Regions from separate parts of the Trinickia sp. EG282A genome, predicted to be linked through region 2. Evidence: predicted binding sites of a transcription regulator. Region 2 holds the regulator's gene; the other holds the start of a gene.

Region 1 (5,683 bases), on a different contig from region 2:
CTGATATCGCCCAGTGAGGCCGGCGATAGCAGCGACGTCTGGAGTGCACGCGCCGCTTCCAATCGAACTGGATCGCGGTCGCCACGATTGCCCATCCCCTCGCGCATGGTTCGCCGCTGATCATGGCGGTGTTCGGCACTTCCAGAACGACGGGGCCGCCCATCAAGCCCCATCTTTTCCACTATCGCGAGTGTGTCGATCATCGCTCGCGGCTTCTTCCCCAGCGAGGCATCTAAACCGATGTCCCGCCATTTGAACAGGAACCTTCAATGGCAAAAGAAGAATTGCTCGAACTCGACGGTATCGTTGACGAAGTGCTGCCGGATAACCGCTACCGCGTCACGCTCGACAACGGCGTTGCGGTGGGCGCGTATGCGTCCGGCCGTATGCGCAAGAACCACATCCGCATTCTTGCGGGCGATCGGGTAACGCTGGAACTCTCGGTGTACGACCTGACGAAAGGGCGAATCAATTTTCGCCACAAGGACGAGCGTAGCGGCGGGGCTACACAAAGGACCGCATTTCGCCGTCGTTGAGTGGCAGTACGAAGCGGCCTGCCCGCGTCGCGGGCGCCATCGTGCTACGCGCATGTCCGCGCTCTATTGGCGCCCGAAGGGTCGAAGAACTTTTGCTGTACAAATCCGGCCATGGGCGTAGCATGAACTCGTTGATCGCCTCCGGCCGTTCCTGGTGCCTCCCGAGTCGCCTTTCCAATAGAACCCGGGCCGCTTACTTTCATCGCAGGCAAAACGACTTAACCAATCGTGTGCAGACTGACTTCAGTCGCTCACACTCCGTCTCCGTTCCGCCGCTGGTGATGCGGCCTTAGAGGTGCCGTATGACAACAGGTTTTCGTCTCTACCGGGGGCTGGAGATATATCCGCTGGTCTATCCGCATCGGGCCACCGAGCCCGGGTGCGCGCATAACTACGATGAAGGATTCGACGCCGCCGTACGCATTCAGGAGCCAGGAAGTTCGGAAGGGATGTCGCGTAGCCGGGTATTCAGGCTTGCGGTTGCGCAACCTTTTCAGAACGCAGGCGACGCGCGACGTGCATCGACCGCATATGCGGAGCGCCTCATCGACACCTGCCCTCAGGACACGAACGTCCTCGATCTCGAGTTGTAATTCGATTGTTCGAGACACTCGGCAACGATCGCGACCGCAGGGCAACAGGCAAGGAAAGCAGATGCACGCCCATTCAACGCGATTTATCATCGATCCTACGCCCCGTCGGGCCGACGGCGAGTACATTGCCCACGCCCGCATCAGCGCCAACCGTGCGGACGGCATCCTCTATGACATCGAACTAAGCGGTGATTTGGCGGGATTCGACGTACGCGAAGACGCGATTGCCTATGCAAAAAGCTGGGCACAGGAGTGGCTGGCCGCGCGCTTCGGCTGAACGGCTCACTGCATCGAAAGACGAACCCGTATCGTTAGCTGCACGGACCGATGGCGTCTGATCAGCCGCGCGTATCGATCCAGTCCCGTGCCCATCGGTCTGAATAACCGAGTGCATCTGCTTCGCTGCTGAAATATCCGAGCGAATAAAACTCGTAGAGCGGCGAACCGCAACGGGCATCGGACCGTGTCAGCGTTACGTTCGAGGAGAAGCAGCCGTCAGGCAGACAGTGAGCAGACGGCGAGACGGCATAGCCGCGGTATTGTCTGGTGGCAGAAACTTGCATTGAGACTGAAGGAATTGAGCATGAGTGTAGGACTGCGCCTTCCCGAAAAGGGACGCTGATCTGTTCGGATCGGAGGACAAGCCTCGAGAGGGGAGGATGCAGACTGCGAAGCGCCTTGCTCGACCAAAAAACCGGCCGGGGCGCCGATGCGGCGGGGAGCGTCCGCTGCCGGAGCTGCGGACGCCTGAACGAATTAAAGCGGCTTGATGTTCGATGCCTGAAGACCCTTCGGGCCACGCTTCGTCTCGAAGCTGACCTTCTGGTTCTCAGCCAACGTCTTGAATCCGTTACCCGAGATCTCGGAAAAATGCGCAAACAGGTCGGGGCCGCCCGCGTCAGGAGTGATGAAGCCAAAGCCCTTGGTTTCGTTGAACCATTTGACGGTACCGGTATCCATGATGAATCCCTCAAAAAATAAAATTGATCAATCCCGTCCAGCTTTGCGACGGGGAAGCTTCAAGAGGGAGAAAGAGGACAACGAACTCCGCGCAAATGGCGGACATGAGACGAGCACCAATTGAACTTCCTGAATACTTCAGCCACGCACGATACGCGGATAGTCCGGGCCCGTCAACTGATTTTGCGATGCCAAAGCTCGCGATCTGCCGGACAGATCGATTCGATCGCGCGCGCGATTTCGCTATTGGGCGCCGTCGGTCCGCGGCTGCCCATCCCTTCAGAACGACAGCGAAAGAGCGCTAGTGATTCGACTGCCCCGGAGCTTCCTGGCGTTCCCCGCCACGGCCGCCAGCTTGGACGCCTCGCTCTTCGAAGCGGCCGCCGGGCGCCGCCATGACACCCGGGGCAGGGCCGGGCCGCATTTGCGGGCCGCCCGTCGCACGCGAGGGCGGTTCTCCGGCCTGAACGCCGCGCCCAACCGGAGGCTGAGGTTGAACCTGGGGTCGGGGCTGTGGTTGTGGCTCGACAGCGCGTGGCGACGGCTGCTCCATGGGGCGCGCATATCTGGGCTGAGGTTCACCCTGGGGCGGACCGCCGCGCACCGGAGGCGGGGCCACTCCAGGAGCACGTCCATATGTCGGCGCCTCACGCTCCTCGGGCCGCGGCACCGGCGGTCGGTCGATGTCCCGGCGCTCGGGTGGCCGGACACCGCGCTCCGGCCGTGGATGGTTGGCCCAGCGCTCTTCATCGTGGTACCAGGGCCGATCGCGGTAATGACGGCCCCAATAGGAATCGATCGAGAACGCGACGATAGGCATTCCGATCGTCGCGCCGTAAGTCATGACCGGAACTTCCGTACCCTGGTACGGATAGCTGAGGTACCCACCATAGGCCCATCCGCGCAGGCCGGGCGCGGCGACGTCGCACCAGCTGTAATCCTCGACGCAGCCCAGCACCGTCAGCTCCGAGCCCTCCTGCACCTCAGCGACGATGGGGTAGTCCGGAGCGGCGTAGATGTCGATCGGAGCGTTCGTATAGGCCTGCGTTTGTGCAGGCGCAGTGCCGGATAGCACCAGCAAGCCGACTCCGGCTGCGACGGCTCGAATGGCGAATTGCCTTTGCATGATGTTCCTCCCTGGTCTGATTGGTCTTTGCTGCTTTGGCGAACGGTGTGCGCTTTTTTCTCGTCTGGAGAGGCAGCGCGCGCTTCACCGATTGTTTCGTCTGCGTTAAACAATGAGCAAGTTCCGTGCTTTTACAACGGCTTGCAGCCGCCAAAGATCGGTGGTGTGGGGCTCAGAGACACCGGAAGCGCGATTCCCGGGGAACGGTTGACCCTAAAAATTCCAATTCACCTCAGGCCTTTTGAGGTGTACGATACTGTACGGATATACAGCTTCTTCTTTCGCTTTTTTGATGCCCCTCGAAGTCATTCGCTCGCCGTTGCGGCGAGCCTCGCTGCATGCACGAGGCCGCGATCGCGCCGTGAGGCGGGCGATCCGGCGGTGCTCATGCGGGTTCCTTCATGGGTTGTTCGGATGACGCGCGATGGATACCGTTTTCACCGCGCTGCCGGCCTACGCCGAGCTCTTTTGCTTTTCCAATTTCACGTTCCTGCACGGTGCCTCGCATGCCGAGGAGCTCGCTGAGCGTGCCGCGCAACTGGGCTACGCGGGTCTCGCGATCACCGACGAATGTTCGCTCGCAGGCGTCGTGCGCGCGCACGACGCGGCGAAAGCGGCCAATCTGCCACTCGTCATCGGTTCGTACTTCAAGCTCGTCAACGCCGACGGGTCGCCGGCATTCGGTCTCATCCTGCTTGCGCAGAACCGCGAAGGCTACGGCAACCTCTGCGAGCTCATCACGCTCGCTCGAACGCGTGCGCCGAAGGGCGAGTACCGTCTGACGCCGCAAGACCTCGCCCGGCCGGACAAGCAATACGGTCATTTGCGCGGCATGCCGGACTGCCTCGCGATTCTCGTGCCGGATTTTCCGGCGAAGGAAGCCGCGCTGCACGAGCAGCTTCGATGGCTCGAGGAGGCTTTTCCCACGAGAGCCTGGTGCGGGCTCGTACTACACCAGCGCGCGATGGACGATATCCATCGTGGCGTGATCGAATTCGTCGCCGACGAGTGCGGGGTGCCCGTCGTCGCGCTCGGGCATGTGGTGATGCATGTGCGTTCGCGCAAGCTGCTGCAAGACACGTTGACGGCGGCTCGTCTCGGCAAGCCCGTGCACGAGTGCGGCTACGATCTCGCGCCCAATGCCGAGCAGCATCTGCGTCCGCGTCTGCGTCTCGCCAATCTGTATCCGGCACGCACGCTCGAGGAGACGACGAATATCCTCGCGCGCTGCGCGTTTTCGCTCGACGAGCTTCGCTACGAATACCCTGACGAGCTGGTGCCCGACGGAATGACACCCGCCGCGTATTTGCGGCAAGAAACCTACATCGGCGCGCATCGGCGATTTGGGCAAGGCATTCCGCACGAGGTCCAGCTCCAACTCGAGCACGAGCTCGAGCTGATTGGCGAGCTCCGGTACGAGCCGTACTTCCTGACTGTTTACGACATCGTCCGCTTTGCGAGAAGCCAGGGCATTCTTTGCCAGGGAAGAGGTTCCGCGGCCAACTCGGCGGTCTGTTATTGCCTCGGCGTGACGGAAGTCGATCCGGAACGCGGCAATATGCTTTTCGAGCGCTTCATCAGCAAGGAGCGTGGCGAGCCGCCCGATATCGACGTGGATTTCGAGCATCAGCGTCGCGAGGAGGTCATTCAGTACATCTATTCGAAATATGGCCGGGATCGTGCCGCGATCGCGGCCGCGGTATCGTGCTACCGGCTGCGCGGTGCGCTGCGCGACACGGGCAAGGCGCTTGGCGTCGATCCGCAGATCGTCGATATGGTCGCCAAGTCGCATCAATGGTTCGACGGCAGACACGATTTGCTCAAGCGTTTCGAGGAGTGTGGATTGAATCCCGAAACGCCGCTGATACAAACCTGGGCGACGCTCGCGATTCAATTGCTCGGCTTTCCTCGCCATTTGTCGCAGCATACGGGCGGCTTCGTCATCAGCAAGGGCAAGCTGTCGCGTCTCGTGCCCATCGAGAATGCCGCGATGCCGGAAAGGTCCGTCATCGAATGGGACAAGGACGATCTGGAATCGTTAGGTCTCCTGAAGGTCGACGTGCTCGCGCTCGGCATGCTGTCGGCGATCCGCCGCACGCTCGATTTCGTCTCCGAGAAGCGCTGCGAGCGGTTCGAAATGCAGGACATCCCCCCTGAGGACGCCGCAACCTACGAGATGATCTCGCGCGCTGACACGGTCGGCGTATTCCAGATCGAGTCGCGCGCTCAAATGTCGATGCTGCCGAGGCTTCAGCCGCGCAAGTTCTACGATCTCGTCATCGAGGTCGCCATCGTGCGTCCAGGGCCCATTCAGGGTGGGGCCGTTCATCCCTATTTGCGGCGGCGTCAAGGGCTCGAGCCCGTGTCTTATCCGAGCGACGCCTTGAGGCGCGCGCTTGCGCGCACGTTGGGCGTGCCGATTTTTCAGGAGCAGGTGATGCAGATCGCGATTCTCGCCGCGGGTTTTT
Region 2 (5,683 bases):
CACTTCCAGGAATTCGATCGTGTTGTTCGACATGGGTGCAAGTGAGCGATTTCGCACGAGACCAGTGCAGGCGGCGATCCATTCTATTGCATCGGGGAGCAGCGCTTGGTCCGCGTCCGCGATGAAGGAGCGCGTTGTTGCGCCGCAGCGTGTCGACCCGGCTTGCGCCGGCGCGCGACTACGCGTTTTCCATCGCTTGCAACCGCGGCGGCGACGCAGGATTATTCAAACGAATGTCTGCGGTTTGCGCGGATAGGAGGCCACGATGGCGTGTTACAACAAGATTCTGCTGTGTTACGACGGCACCCGCGAAGGTCGCAAGGCATTGCGCTGTGGCGCCAATCTCGCGCTCGATCTACAGGCGGAGACGCATCTCCTTTCAGTCGTGGATATGCGCACGAGCATCGCGCAAAGCGCGGGCCTCTTGACCGATGTCGCCTGCGGACGCTTCGAGGACGCCGCCCGCGAGATTCTTCAGGAAGGGGTCGACTGGCTGACCGAGCGCGGCGTGACGGCGCACGGTCATTTTGCGTTCGGGCACCCTATCGACGAGATTGCACGGCTCGCGGAGGAGTTGAAGGCCGACCTCGTCGTGGTCGGCCACCGCGCGCGCAGCGGGTTGTCGCGATGGTGGATGGGCGCGGGGAACACGCAATTGCTCGATCGCGTCTCGTGCAGCATTCTCGTGGCCGTTTCGACGGCGCACGAAACAGAACCGCTGGCTGTCAGCCCGTCGGCCGCGCAGACGTCAGCCAAGGCCGGCAGCGAGACATAGGGCAGGCCCGACAAGGCGCGTGCGGCGTCCTATCTATCGAGCAGCAAGCGGCGGCTTAGCGTCGAGCGACGCCGCCTCGGCTATTGCTGGTTCAGATCGACCGCCGAGAGTCTCCAGGAAAACCACCCATCGCGGCGCAGGATCACGCTATACGGTGCGCTCGCGGCGTCATGCCGATAGGTGACGACAAATTCGTCGATGCCGCGATAGTGTGCTCCGACGCGCTTCGGCGCAGCCGGGGCGTTCTCTGCCGGCGCTGGGGTCGCTTGGCTCGACGGCGGCGCAGCGGGCGCGGCAGCGGACTTACCAGCGGACGGTGCCGTTGGCGGAGCGGGCGGCGAGAGCGCCTCGCTCGGCTCGCCGCGCGGCGGCATGCCGTTCAGTAGCGCTGCGACGCCTTCAGGCGTCGCATAGTTGTCGACGAGCGGACCAATCAACGCCATGCCTACGAGTGCGCCGAATGCGGCGAGCGGATGCTCGCGCTTTTGCGATTCCACGCGTCGGGACAGCAATTGCGACAACTGCTGCTTGAGGCTCGCACGCAGCGCCGGATAGTCGACGTAGCGGTCGACCGTTTCGGCATCGCGTGCATCGGCGGCTTGCTTCAAGCGGTCGAGAACGAGGTAGGGGGTGGCGTAGATGTACGCGAGGATGGCGAATACGACAATCGCCGCGATTACGATCGCGACGGCGGCGAGCGGCTTGCCGCGTGCACGATTGGGTCTGTCATTTGTCGTCACTGGGCGCATTTCCTTGAGTAAGCAGAGCGAAACCCGATGGACCGGCGATGTGGCAAAACGTTTCCCGGTCCTGGCGTCGCTCGATGACCGAATGTCCGGCTGACTCTCGAAGTCGCGCCCTTCCCCAACGAAATCGCGCGGCGGTATCAGCCGAGCCGCGCCGCGCGCATCCCTGCGCGTTCTTCGTCGATACAGCGGTCGATCATTCGGCAAACGGCGTCGATCGTGCCGACGAGAATCACGCGCGACGCGCCATGATAGACCCGTACCGGCGCCCGCTGCGCCGGTTGAGCATGTAACGCGCTGTTGAGCGAGACACGCGCGAAAGCCGGCATCGATGAGGGCCGCTCGTCGAGGGCAAGCGTGCTGTGCCGGCTCGCATCCGCTGCGGGCGCCGCTTCGAGCGGCGGACATGGCACCAGACTGCGCAAGTGGCGCAGGCGGCCGAAGCGGCGAAACGGCATGAGGCGGGCGAGGCGGTCCATGGTAATTCCCTTGGGCGTTCAGAATTCGGTGGGACGGATGAGGCCGACGGCGATGCCTTCGAGCGCGAACTCCGCGCTGCCGGCCTGGACGAAAATATTTTCGTAGTCGGGATTCTCCGCAATCAGCTCGACGCCGTTCGACCGGCGCTTGAAGCGCTTGACGGTGACGTCGTCCCCGAGGCGGGCTACGACGATCTGGCCGTCTTTCGCCTCGGTTCGCTTTTGCACGGCGAGCAGATCGCCGTCTAGGATTCCCGCGTCGCGCATCGAAAGCCCTCGCACTTTTAGCAGGTAGTCGGGCTTGCTCGAAAAGAGCGCGGGATCGCATGCGTAATGTTGCGAGATGTGCTCCTGCGCGAGGATCGGGCTGCCTGCCGCGACGCGGCCGACGAGCGGCAGCGAGAGCTGCATCAATGCCGCATGCGGGAGCGTCAGCTGCCGCGGCGCATCGTCCGACGCCAGCAGCCGAATTCCTCGCGAAGCGCCCGCCGCCAGCTCGATCACCCCTTTTCGAGCGAGTGCGCGCAGATGCTCCTCCGCCGAATTCGCCGAGCTGAAGCCGAGTGCCGCGGCGATCTCGGCTCGCGTTGGCGGGTACCCGCTCTGCTCGATCGACTGGCGGATCAAATCGAATACCTGCTGCTGTCGTGCGGTGAGTTTGGTCATGGCGACACTGTATGAATAGACAGGTGTCTGTATTTTTATACAGTATTCGGCGGAACACAAGTGGCACGTCCCCCTTTTTTGGACGACGCCTTCGCGCCGCCGCGACCTTCTTATCTGTTTTTCATATAAAGGAATTCGAAATCCTTCGTTTGGATCATAAGGGCGCGTGGCTAGACTAGCTCGTCATTCAAAATTGATGCAATGCGGCCAGGAGTCAGAAGAAATGGTGGAAAGGGGAAGCGAGTGGTCGGGCAAGCGGCGGCGCCTGCTTGGCGGCATGGTGGCCGGCGCGGCCGCGGCGATGTTGGGGTTTGCCGCCGAGGCGCAAGCGGAGACTACGCTGCTGAACGTTTCCTACGATCCCACCCGCGAGCTCTATCAGGCAGTCGACAAGGCATTCGCCGAGCAATGGAAAGCGAGCACGGGCGAGGGCGTCTCGATTCGTCAGTCCCATGGCGGCTCGGGCGCGCAGGCGCGCTCGGTCCTCGCGGGACTGCAGGCCGACGTCGTCACGCTGGCGCTCGCCTACGACATCGATGCGCTGGCGAGTAAGGGGCTCCTCGCGCGTGACTGGCAAAAGCGTCTGCCCAACAACGCGGCGCCATACACCTCGACGATCGTCTTTCTCGTGCGGCACGGCAATCCGAAGCGCATCAAGGACTGGGACGATCTCGTGAAGCCCGGCGTTTCGATTGTCACGCCGAATCCGAAAACTTCCGGCGGCGCGCGCTGGAACTACCTCGCCGCGTGGGTCTACGCGGTCAACCGTCCGGGCGGCAACGAGCAGAAGGCGAAAGACTTCGTCGCGCAGCTTTATCGCAATGCCGGCGTGCTCGATTCCGGCGCGCGCGGCGCCACGACGAGCTTCGTGCAGCGCGAGCTGGGCGACGTTCTGATCGCATGGGAGAACGAGGCATTTCTCGCGCAGAAGGAATTCGGCGCGGACAAGTTCGAGATCGTCGTTCCGTCAGTGAGCATTCTCGCGGAACCACCCGTCGCCGTCGTCGACGGGGTCGTCGATAAACGGGGGACGCGCAAAGTGGCCGAAGCCTATTTGCGCTTCCTCTACAGCGACGAGGGACAAAAGATCGCCGCGGCCAACTTCTACCGGCCGCGATCGGCGAACGTGCCTGCCGAGCTCACGGCGAAGTTTCCGAAGCTGAAGCTCTACACGGTCGACACGGCCTTCGGCGGCTGGGCCAATGCCCAGAAGGTGCATTTCGCCGACGGCGGCACGTTCGACTCGATTTATCAGCCTCACTGAAGCTCAACGACTGAAAGGCATCGACGATGTTCGCTTTTCGCAGGCCCGGCGTATTGCCCGGCTTCGGCATGACGCTAGGCATCACGCTGGCTTACCTGGGCCTGGTGGTGTTGATCCCGCTCGCGGCCGCGTTCCTGAAGGCCTCGACGCTCGACTGGACGCAGTTCGTCGCGGCCGTGGCTTCCCCGCGCGTGCTGGCCTCTTATCGGCTGACGTTCGGCGCCGGCGCGATCGCGGCCCTCGTGAACGGGGTCTTCGGCCTGCTCGTCGCCTGGGTTCTCGTGCGGTACCCGTTTCCCGGCAAGCGCCTCGTCGATGCGATCGTCGATTTGCCGTTCGCGCTGCCGACGTCCGTCGCAGGCATCGCGCTCGCCGCCATCTACGATCAGCACGGATGGATCGGCCGTTGGCTCGCGCCGCTCGGGCTGAAAGTGGCCTTCACGCCGCTCGGGGTCCTCGTCGCGCTGACGTTCGTCGGGCTGCCGTTCGTCGTGCGTACCGTCGAGCCTGTGCTGCAGGATTTCGAGCACGCGCAGGAGGAAGCGGCGGCCTGCCTCGGCGCCTCGTCGTGGCAGACGTTTGCGCGTATCGTGCTGCCCGCGTTGGCGCCGGCGCTGTCGACCGGCGTCGCCCTTGCGTTCGCCCGCGCGCTCGGCGAATACGGCTCGGTCATCTTCATCGCCGGCAACATCCCGATGAAATCCGAGGTCGCATCGCTGCTCATCATCACGAAGCTCGAGCAGTACGACTATGCCGGCGCGACGGCGCTCGCCGTCGCGATGTTGGTCGCTTCTTTCGCGATGCTCTTCGCGATCAACGCGCTGCAATGGCATTGGCAACGCCGCACGAGCCGCAACGGCAGGGGCAGGGGCAGGGCGAGCAGCGCGAGCAGCGCGAGCACCGCGCCGCGTTCGGCGCCGACGGCCGGGCAGGGAGCGATCGGATGAGCCGCATCGCCGTTCCGATCGAAACGAGCGGGGCCGGGCAAGCCAGCGCCCGCTCGAGTGGCGCGACCTCCTCGACTGCTCGCCGTCGCGCCGGGGCAAGCGCGAGCGTCGCGCGCTGGGCGTTGACGGGCATTGCGCTCGCGTTTCTCGCGCTCTTTCTCGTCGTGCCGCTCGTGGCCGTGTTCAGCGAGGCGTTCAGCAAGGGCGTCGCGTACTACTTCGAGGCGCTCGCCGAGCCCGACGCGCGCGCCGCCATCGCGCTCACGCTGACCGTGGCGGTAATCGCGGTGCCGCTCAATCTCGTCTTCGGCCTCGCCGCATCGTGGGCCATCGCGAAATTCGAATTTCGCGGCCGCGCATTGCTGACGACGCTGATCGATTTGCCGTTTTCGGTCTCGCCCGTGATCTCGGGCGTGCTCTATGTGCTGCTCTTTGGCGCGCAAGGCTGGTTCGGCCCGTGGCTACAAGCGCACGATCTGCAGATCATCTTCGCGGTGCCCGGCATCGTGCTGGCGACGATCTTCGTCACGTTCCCGTTCGTCGCGCGCGAGCTCATTCCGCTCATGCAGGCGCAGGGCAAGGAAGAAGAAGAGGCGGCGCGCGTACTCGGCGCGTCGGGCTGGCAGATCTGGCGCCGGGTGACGCTGCCGAATGTGAAGTGGGGGCTCATCTACGGTGTGATCCTTTGCAACGCCCGCGCGATGGGCGAGTTCGGCGCCGTCTCCGTCGTCTCCGGGCACATTCGCGGCTTCACCGATACGATGCCGCTGCATGTCGAGATTCTCTACAACGACTACAACTTCGCG

Evidence for each region. The regulator LexA, encoded in region 2, represses DNA repair genes until DNA is damaged. The targets are predictions, from matches to a motif close to ACTGTATNNNNATACAGT.
Region 1: the regulator LexA is predicted to act here: its motif matches at 3,471-3,488, upstream of AB4Y31_RS26560 (error-prone DNA polymerase).

What each region holds. Positions count from the first base shown of each region.
Region 1 is NZ_JBFRCC010000006.1:8,367-14,049, forward strand. It holds gene AB4Y31_RS26525 (hypothetical protein) at 1-203, opposite strand, end outside; gene infA (translation initiation factor IF-1) at 270-536, shown strand; gene AB4Y31_RS26535 (hypothetical protein) at 839-1,129, shown strand; gene AB4Y31_RS26540 (hypothetical protein) at 1,191-1,406, shown strand; gene AB4Y31_RS26545 (hypothetical protein) at 1,468-1,692, opposite strand; gene AB4Y31_RS26550 (cold-shock protein) at 1,886-2,089, opposite strand; gene AB4Y31_RS26555 (SH3 domain-containing protein) at 2,391-3,215, opposite strand; gene AB4Y31_RS26560 (error-prone DNA polymerase) at 3,640-5,683, shown strand, end outside.
Region 2 is NZ_JBFRCC010000003.1:162,493-168,175, reverse strand. It holds gene nodI (nodulation factor ABC transporter ATP-binding protein NodI) at 1-57, opposite strand, end outside; gene AB4Y31_RS15185 (universal stress protein) at 266-775, shown strand; gene AB4Y31_RS15180 (DUF2939 domain-containing protein) at 856-1,524, opposite strand; gene AB4Y31_RS15175 (hypothetical protein) at 1,662-2,000, opposite strand; gene lexA (transcriptional repressor LexA) at 2,019-2,666, opposite strand; gene AB4Y31_RS15165 (sulfate ABC transporter substrate-binding protein) at 2,890-3,930, shown strand; gene cysT (sulfate ABC transporter permease subunit CysT) at 3,957-4,877, shown strand; gene cysW (sulfate ABC transporter permease subunit CysW) at 4,874-5,683, shown strand, end outside.